DNA from 2 places in the Clostridium sp. LIBA-8841 genome. Region 1 is predicted to be linked to the other one. Evidence: predicted binding sites of a transcription regulator. Region 1 holds the regulator's gene; the other holds the start of a gene.
What was found. The regulator CtsR, encoded in region 1, represses protease genes until heat stress. The targets are predictions, from matches to a motif close to AAGGTCAANNAAGGTCAAAT.
Positions count from the first base shown of each region.

Region 2: clpB (ATP-dependent chaperone ClpB) is a predicted target of CtsR. The motif match lies at 2,387-2,406, and genes of this name have one in related genera.

Region 1 covers NZ_CM173488.1:3,570,511-3,574,961, reverse strand. The annotation lists gene AC2A4K_RS15940 (Mur ligase family protein) at 1-1,280, shown strand, start outside; gene AC2A4K_RS15935 (MBL fold metallo-hydrolase) at 1,332-1,985, opposite strand; gene AC2A4K_RS15930 (CtsR family transcriptional regulator) at 2,205-2,660, shown strand; gene AC2A4K_RS15925 (hypothetical protein) at 2,682-3,209, shown strand; gene AC2A4K_RS15920 (protein arginine kinase) at 3,193-4,209, shown strand; gene AC2A4K_RS15915 (ATP-dependent Clp protease ATP-binding subunit) at 4,234-4,451, shown strand, end outside.
Region 2 covers NZ_CM173488.1:2,394,407-2,398,857, forward strand. The annotation lists gene clpB (ATP-dependent chaperone ClpB) at 1-2,334, opposite strand, end outside; gene AC2A4K_RS10380 (GTP pyrophosphokinase) at 2,670-4,211, shown strand; gene cls (cardiolipin synthase) at 4,288-4,451, shown strand, end outside.

The DNA of each region.
Region 1 (4,451 bases):
GTTATGGAGTTAACTCTAAAAGAATAAGTCAAGATGACTATGAAAATAAGAATTACAATTTGAATTTAAATAATAAAGGAAATATTCCTATAATATCTATAACAGGAACTAATGGAAAAACATCAACTTCAAGATTAATTTATAAGGGTTTTGAAAATTTAGGGTATTTTAGCGGGTTAGCTATGACTGGTGGCGTCATTATAAATAAGGAGTTTGTAAAAAAAGGAGATACTACTGGATTTTATAGTGCTAAAAAGGTTCTTACCAATCCAAAAGTCCAGGTTGCAGTTTTAGAAACTGCTAGAGGAGGAATAGTAAGAAAAGGCTTAGGATTTAAAAATTCTAAGGTTGCCATAATAACTTCTTTAAGTGATGATCATATAGGCTCTGATGGCATAAAAAATATAAATGACTTGATGGCTCTAAAAATAATTACTACTAAAGAAGTTTTGCCAGAAGGAAAAGTAATAATCAAAGCTGAATCAAAGCTTTATGAAGCTTTGAAAATGAAAGGCAATTTAGTTTTATTTAATTTTGAAAGAAATGAGTGGATTGATGAACATATAAAAAATCAAAAGGAAGCCTGGTATGTAGAGGATGAAAATATAATATATTATGATGGAAAAAATAAAAATATAGTTTCTAAGATAAAAGATTTTAAATTCACTCATGAAGGAAAATCAAAAACAAACATAAATAATGTTTTAGTATCCATAGCGGCTATATTTACTATTCATGAGAATTTAAGTGAGGTAGTTCATGCTTTAAAAGATGTAGAGTGTGATATTAATAATAATTTAGGAAGACAAAATATTTTAGATATTGGAGATTTTAAAATTATATTAGATTATGGTCATAATCCAGAAGCTTTTGAAGAAGTATTCTGTTTAGCTAAGAATCTGAAAAAGAATAATATTATTTCAATAGTGTCTTCTCCAGGAGATAGGCTTGATGAATACATAAAAGAGTTAGGAAGAATAGCTGGAAAAAATTCAGATACCATAATAATTAAGGAAACTTTTGATAGGAGAGGAAGAAAAGATTTAGAGTTAACTAATTTGATAAAGAGTGGTATAGAAGAAACCTCTAATAAATCAGTAGAAGTATTATCAATAGTTGATGAGGAAAAAGCAGTAGAAAAGGCACTATCAATAGCTAAAAATGGAGATGTTATAGTGGATTTTACCCAACATTTAGATGTGGTAATACCTGTGATAAATAAGCATTTAGATAAATTAGGAGAAGGAATAATAGATGTTGATTTGAAAAATTATCATTAACAAAAAAGGCTATATCAAAGTCCTATCATGAGGGCGTTTGATATAGTCTTTTTATATCATATCTTCTGACGTAAGTTCCAATATTTTTATAGTTGTTTTATCAGGAAGTGATTCTGAATTTACAGAAAGAATTTCGTTATGTGTTATTTTATAATCCTTCATTTGCATAAGAAAATTATCTAAAGTATTCAAGTAAAAACTTAATTTTTGAGTTTTATAGTGCATTGGAATTACATAGTATGGATTTATATCTAAAATAACCTTTTTTAGATTTTCTATAGAAATAGTTAGGTGTTCTCCAACTGGTACAAATAAAATATCTATATGGCCTAATTGTCTTACTAATTTTGGAGAGAGTATATGGCCTAAGTCACCTAAATGACAGAGTGATATATTATCGCAAAGAATCTTAAATATAAAGTTTTTATCTCTTTTTAACCCAAAGCAATCATCATGAAAGGAAAGAAAGGATTTAATTTTACAAAAGCCGTTTTGATAATCTACTAAATCTGTTAAAACTTTTGCCTCACTATTTATATATTTTGTACAATTATGATCAAAGTGCATATGGCTTATGGTTACAACATCAACTTCTCCTTTATAAGGTACGTAACCTATATCTATATCAAAAGGATCTATTAATATACGTTTTCCTAAATTAGTTTTTATTAAAAAACAAGAATGACCTAACCAATAAATATTCATTAAAAATCCTCCTATAAAAATTATTTATATTGTTGACACATATAATAAAAATAAACATAAAATATAAAAATAATTTTTTTAAAAATTAAAACTGTTTAAAAAATATTTACAAAAACAATAGATGAGAGTAGATGTATTACATTGATTAAGTAAGTTAAATGTATTAATATATATTGTATATTAAGGTCAGTAAAGGTCAAATTTTGAGGAGTGATATATATGGCTAAGTTATCAGATTCAATAGAATATTTTCTAAAGGATCTATTAGAACAAACAGAAGATAACAATTTAAGAATAAGAAGAAATGAGTTAGCGGACAAATTTAAATGTGCACCATCTCAAATAAATTATGTTTTGACAACAAGATTTACTTATGAAAAAGGATATTTAATCGAAAGTAGAAGAGGTGGTGGAGGATATATTGTTATTAAAAAGGTAGTCCATGAAGTTCATGCTGATAGAAGAGATTTAATATATGGTGAAATTGGTTCAGGAATTACATATCATAATGCAGCCGCAATTGTAGATAACTTACTTGAACATAATATTATAGATGAGAAATCAGCAAATCTTACTAAAGTTGCGATAAATGATAGAACCCTTCAGAATTCTAAGAATATAAATGAAACAAGGGCAGGTATTTTTAAGGCTATGCTTATGGTGTTATTGAAGTAATTTTATAGGGAGTTGAGAAATTTGCTTTGTGAGAGGTGTTATAAGAATAATGCAACAATTAAGTTAGTAAAAGATACTGATGGTAATAAAGAATGTATAATGCTTTGTGATAAATGTGCAGTTGAAATAGTAAGTTCTTCATTAGAAGATGATGATATTAGTTTAGAAGAATTTTTAATGGATTTAAATAATTATATAGATTGTATTAATGAAATAATAGAAGCTGAAGAATTCATTTGTGTCAATTGTGGAACGGAATATATGGATTTTCAAGAGCATAAATTACTGGGGTGCGAAAAGTGTTATGAAAGCTTTAGAAAAAATATAGGATTTTTATTAGATTCAGAAGAAGCAAATGTTAAGCATATTGGAAAACAGCCTAAAAGAATAAAAAAGAATCTTAAAAAAATAGAGATATTAAATTTAGAAGAGAAACTGAAAATTAATATACTTAAAGAGGAATATGAGAATGCTATTATTACTAAAGAAAAGATACATGATTTGAAAAAAATTGTGGAGGAGGATAGTAATAATGATTCAATGGATTAGTCCTCAAGATAATAAGAGTATAGTCATTGCATCAAAAGTGAAAATATTAAGAAACATAAAGGGAATTAAATTCACATGTCTTCTAAAAGAAGAAGAGTTTAATAGTGTTGTAGAACCTGTTTTAAAACAGTTAGAAGATATTAAAATTCTAGATAAATGCTACGTATTAAGATTAAAAGACGATAAAGAAGAATTAGTAAATTACTATAAAGAGAATTTTGGCTTAGTAAAAGAATTTTCAAATAAAGATAATATAGTATTAATAATGAATAAAAATGGAAAATTTAATATATTACTGAATGAAGAAGAGCATATTGGGATAGAATGTACAAAGAGTGGATTAAGTTTAAGAGAAGCATATTCCCAAGTGGATAAGTTAGATGACTTAATTGAAGAAAAAATAAACTATTCCTTTGATGCTGAGTTAGGGTACTTAACATCAAATATAAAAAATTTAGGAACAACATTAAGAGCAAAGGTTTTAATACATTTGCCAGTTTTAAGTTTAAAAAACAACATAAGAGAAATAAAAGATGATTTAAAAGAAGATGGAATTTCTTTTAAAAGTATATATAACTTGGGTAACAAGGATGTCGGAAATATTTATGAATTATCCAATATAAAAACTTTAGGTATGGCAGAAGAAGATATATTAGATTCTCTTATATCTATTGCAAATAAACTTATTCTAAAGGAAAAAAGAGAGAGAAATAAACTTTTAGATAATGAATATGTTGAACTAAAGGATACTATTTTTAGGGCACTAGGTATTTTAAAAAGTGCATATATCATTGATATTAGTGAAGCCTTAAAATATTTATCATATGTTCGATTAGGAATTGAGTGTGGAATTATAGAAGAGGTTAATCTAGAAGCTATAAATTCTGCAATGGTTGAAATTCAGCCAATTATAATAAATAAATCTTTAGATAAAAAAATAAATATACAGACTTTAAAAATAGAAAGAGCCAAAATTATTAGAAATGCTTTAAACACATAATTATAGGGTATTGGGAGGTAAAAGATGCGTCTTGATAATTTTAATGAAAATTCCAAAATAGTAATCAATAAAGGAAAAGAAAGTTCTTTAATGCTTAAACATGGCTATATGGGAACAGAGCATTTGTTAATAGGATTAATTAATGAAAATGGACAATGTTCTAAGATTTTGGAAGAGAGCAATGTAACAGAGGAAAAGGTACTAAGTTTTGTTAAGCTATATGTTGGAATTGGAGAAATAAA
Region 2 (4,451 bases), 1.2 Mb from region 1:
ACCTTCACTACTTAAAGGTCTAAACATTATGATTTCATCTACTCTGTTTAAGAACTCTGGTTTGAATCTTAATTTCATTTCATTCATAACATTTTCTCTAATATCTTCTTCTATACCTTCAGTAGATTTATTTTCTAATAAGTAGCTACTTCCTATATTAGAAGTCATAATTATTATAGTATTCTTAAAGTCAACAGTTTTACCTTTGTTATCTGTTAATCTACCGTCATCTAATATTTGAAGGAATAGGTTAAATACGTCATCATGAGCTTTTTCTATTTCATCAAATAATATTACTGAATATGGGTTTCTTCTAACAGCCTCTGTTAATTGACCACCTTCTTCATATCCAACATATCCTGGAGGAGGGCCTATTAATCTAGATACAGCATGTTTTTCCATGTATTCAGACATATCTATTCTAATAATATTATCTTCACTATCAAATAAGTCTCTTGCTAAAGTTTTTGCAAGTTCTGTTTTACCAACACCAGTAGGTCCTAAGAATATAAATGATCCTATTGGTTTTCTTTCATCTTTAAGACCTGCTCTAGCTCTTATTACTGCATTAGCAACAGCAGTTGTAGCTTCATCTTGACCAATTACTCTTTTTCTTAAATCTTCTTCTAATCTTAAAAGTTTTTCTCTTTGACTTTCAACTAATTTTGTAACAGGAATTCCAGTCCATTTTGAAATTATTTCTGAAATTTCATTTTCAGTAACTTCTTCTTTTAATAATGCATTATCATTATCTTTTTCCATGTGAACTTCTTGTTCTTTTATTTGACGTTCAAGCTCTGGAATTCTACCATATTTAAGTTCTGCAACTTTATTTAAATCATATTCTCTTTCATATTTTTCAACTAATCCTCTTGCTTCATCTAAGTTAGCTTTTAAATCTCTAATTGCTGAAATATGAGCTTTTTCTTTTTCATATTTAATTGTCATTTCATCATTTTTATTTTGAAGATCAGCAAGTTCTTTTTCTAATGCAACTAATCTATCTTTAGATGCTTCATCGCTTTCTTTTGATAAGGCTTCTTTTTCAGTTTCAAGCATTAAAATCTTTCTTCTTAAAATATCTAACTCAGTTGGAAGAGAGTCTATCTCACTTCTTACCATAGCACCAGCTTCGTCTATTAAATCTATAGCTTTATCTGGTAAATATCTATCTTGAATATATCTATGAGAAAGTTTTGCCGCAGCTACTATTGCTGAGTCATGGATTCTAATTCCATGGTGAATTTCAAATCTTTCTTTTAATCCTCTTAAAATTGATATAGTTTCTTCAACTGTTGGTTCTTCAACTATAATTGGTTGGAATCTTCTTTCTAAAGCTTTATCTTTTTCAATATATTGTCTATATTCATCAAAGGTTGTAGCTCCTATACAATGTAGTTCTCCTCTTGCAAGCATTGGTTTAATTAAGTTTCCTGCATCCATTGCACCATCTGTTTTACCAGCACCTACAATTGTGTGAATTTCATCTATGAATAAAAGAATTTTCCCTTCTGAACTTTGAACTTCTTTTAATACAGCTTTTAATCTTTCTTCAAATTCTCCTCTGTATTTTGCACCAGCTATTAAAGCTCCCATATCTAATGAAATGATAACTTTTTCTTTTAATCCTTCTGGTACATCTCCTCTTACAATTCTCTCAGCTAGTCCTTCAACTATAGCAGTTTTACCTACTCCAGGTTCCCCTATTAGTATTGGATTATTTTTAGTTTTTCTTGAAAGAATTCTAACGGCTCTTCTTATTTCTTCATCTCTTCCTATAACAGGATCTAATTTATGTTGTTTTGCAAGTTCTATTAAATTAGTTCCGTATTTATCTAATGCTTCATAAGTTCCTTCTGGATCTTGTGAGTCAACTCTTTGACTTCCTCTAACTTCATTTAAAACTTTTAGGAATCCATCTTTAGTTATATTATATTTTCTTAAGATTTCTCCTACAGCTCCATTTTTATCTATATCCATTATTGCAAGCATTACATGCTCAACACTTATATATGAATCCTCAAATTGTTTTGAGATTTCTTCTGCTTTTATTAATACTTCATTTATTCTTCTTGTTGCAGTCACTCCTGATGATTGAGCTGCTTCACCTAAAACCTTAGGCATTCTATCTATTTGAACATGAATGTCTCTTTTTAATGACTCAATATTAACACCCATTTTTTCAAATATATTAGGAATTAGACCATCTTTTTGATTCACTAATGCTGAAAATAAGTGAATTACATCTAGTTGTTGATTATTATATTTAACTGCAATTTCATAAGCATCATTTAAGCTTTGTTGTACTCTTAATGTCATTTTATCTGCATTCATTTTATCACCTCAATATTCTCTTGTTTGTATCTTATGTAATAATAATACTATAATAGTCAAAGAAAGTCAAAGTCTATTTTTAACTTTTAATTTTTTTCCTATTATCTTAATTAATAAGCTCTTTTCTTTATAAACTATTACTTAATAATAATTTATATTAATAATTTTTAAACTAATCCCCTATTTAAATAAGAAAATATATTTTTATTTCAAAAAAATAGCAAAATTATAAATATATTATTTTAAATTCCTATATTGTTATCCTTAATATATGTTGATATTATTAAACTATACTGACTTTAACAACTTTAACTAATAAGGATGGTGTTTTAAATTTGGAATTAAAAGTTTTTGAATTTACTAAAAGTACTTTGGAATTACTTAAGGATATAAAAAAGGAACTTGCATATAGTGCAAATCTATTAGATGATTTTTTCTATTCCTTACTAGAAAATTCTTGTGAAGGTTTTTTTAATATATCAACTAGAGTAAAATCAGCTTCAAGCTTAAGAGAAAAGATAATAAGACATAATTATTATCTAAAATATGAATCTTCTAAAGATTTATTTGAAAATTTATCTGATTTAATAGGAGTAAGGATAGAATGTAGATTTATAGAAGATGAGGAGCATATTTTTAAATTCATAAGAACAGTTTTTAACTGTATTAATGAAGATGGTTTCTCTTATTCATCTCAAAGTCCTAATATATTTTTAGATTTAAATGAGCATCAGCCTTTAAAACAAAAGAATGGTTTTGAATTATATAGAATAGATGGTTTTATTATTAATGAAGGAGAAAAATTTAACTTTGAACTTCAAATAAAATCAATGGTAAATAATTTTTGGGGAGAAATAGAACATAAAATCATCTATAAAAATTATAATATGATTTTAGGTGATAAGTTTTATAAAAATATACTTCATTCTATTAAAAACAACTTATGCCTAATAGATAATCAACTCCTTACAATATTTAATCATGTTAATTCCAACATGGATAATGCTCCTGGTATGGGAATTAAAAAAGAAGGTATAGAACTTCTTTTATCTAAAATGATTTATGATATCTATTCTTCTAAAGTAAAAAATGAATTAGGAATATCAGTTGACTTTAGAAATGCATGCGATATAATAATTGATTACATATTTACAAAAAATAATTGTAATACCTCTCAAGAGTACTACACCGCTTTTATAGATACTTCTGTAAGATTAAATGAGGTATTTAAAAATTCTATTTCTTTTAAAAACGAATTATCTATTGGAAAAGAACCTTTAGATTTTGATTCAGATTTTTCTATTTCTGTAGGAAATAAATTGGCTCATGCAATGAACTATGATTTTCACTGGAATCTATTTTTTAAAATATTATTTGAAATAGAACCTGGTAATAATAGAGAAGACTTCTATTCATTTATAAGCTATTTAGAAACTATTTTTTCTAAAAGAGATTCTTATTTGAATCTATATTTAACCTTCTCATCTGATGAAGTTTCTATGATAAAGGAAGATATTTTAAGTGCTTTAAGCAAGGCATTTTTAGAAATTGATTCTTTAAAATTCATATATAGAGATAAGCTTTCAGAAATATTTAATGCTCTTGATGAGCATGTTAAATTCTTATGTGAAAATATTAAGTCTTATGAGGATTATTCAGATCATAAATACTTATATACAGAATATCTTTACCTTAACGTATTAAGTATTTTTAATGCTGATATAAATATAAATTCAATTATTGAATTTGTTAATGAATTAAAAAATAGTAAGTGTAAACTTAGAATAAGCTATAAAGGAATTAAATTACTAGCTTCAAATAACATTAATTCTCCAATTAACACATGTGAACTTTTAGAACAAATTTATATTAGATAATCAATAATTAAAATATCAGTCCACATAAATTTAATTATTGGACTGATATTTTTTCATATACAAAGGAGGAATTTTTATGCACTTTTTTTTAAGCGCAATATTTTTAATAAATATTGTATTCATATTATCAATTATATTTCTTGAAAGGAAAAATCCCGCAACTACTTGGGCTTGGATTTTAATTCTAACATTTTTACCTATAATAGGATTTATTATTTATATTCTTTTTGGTCAAAATAT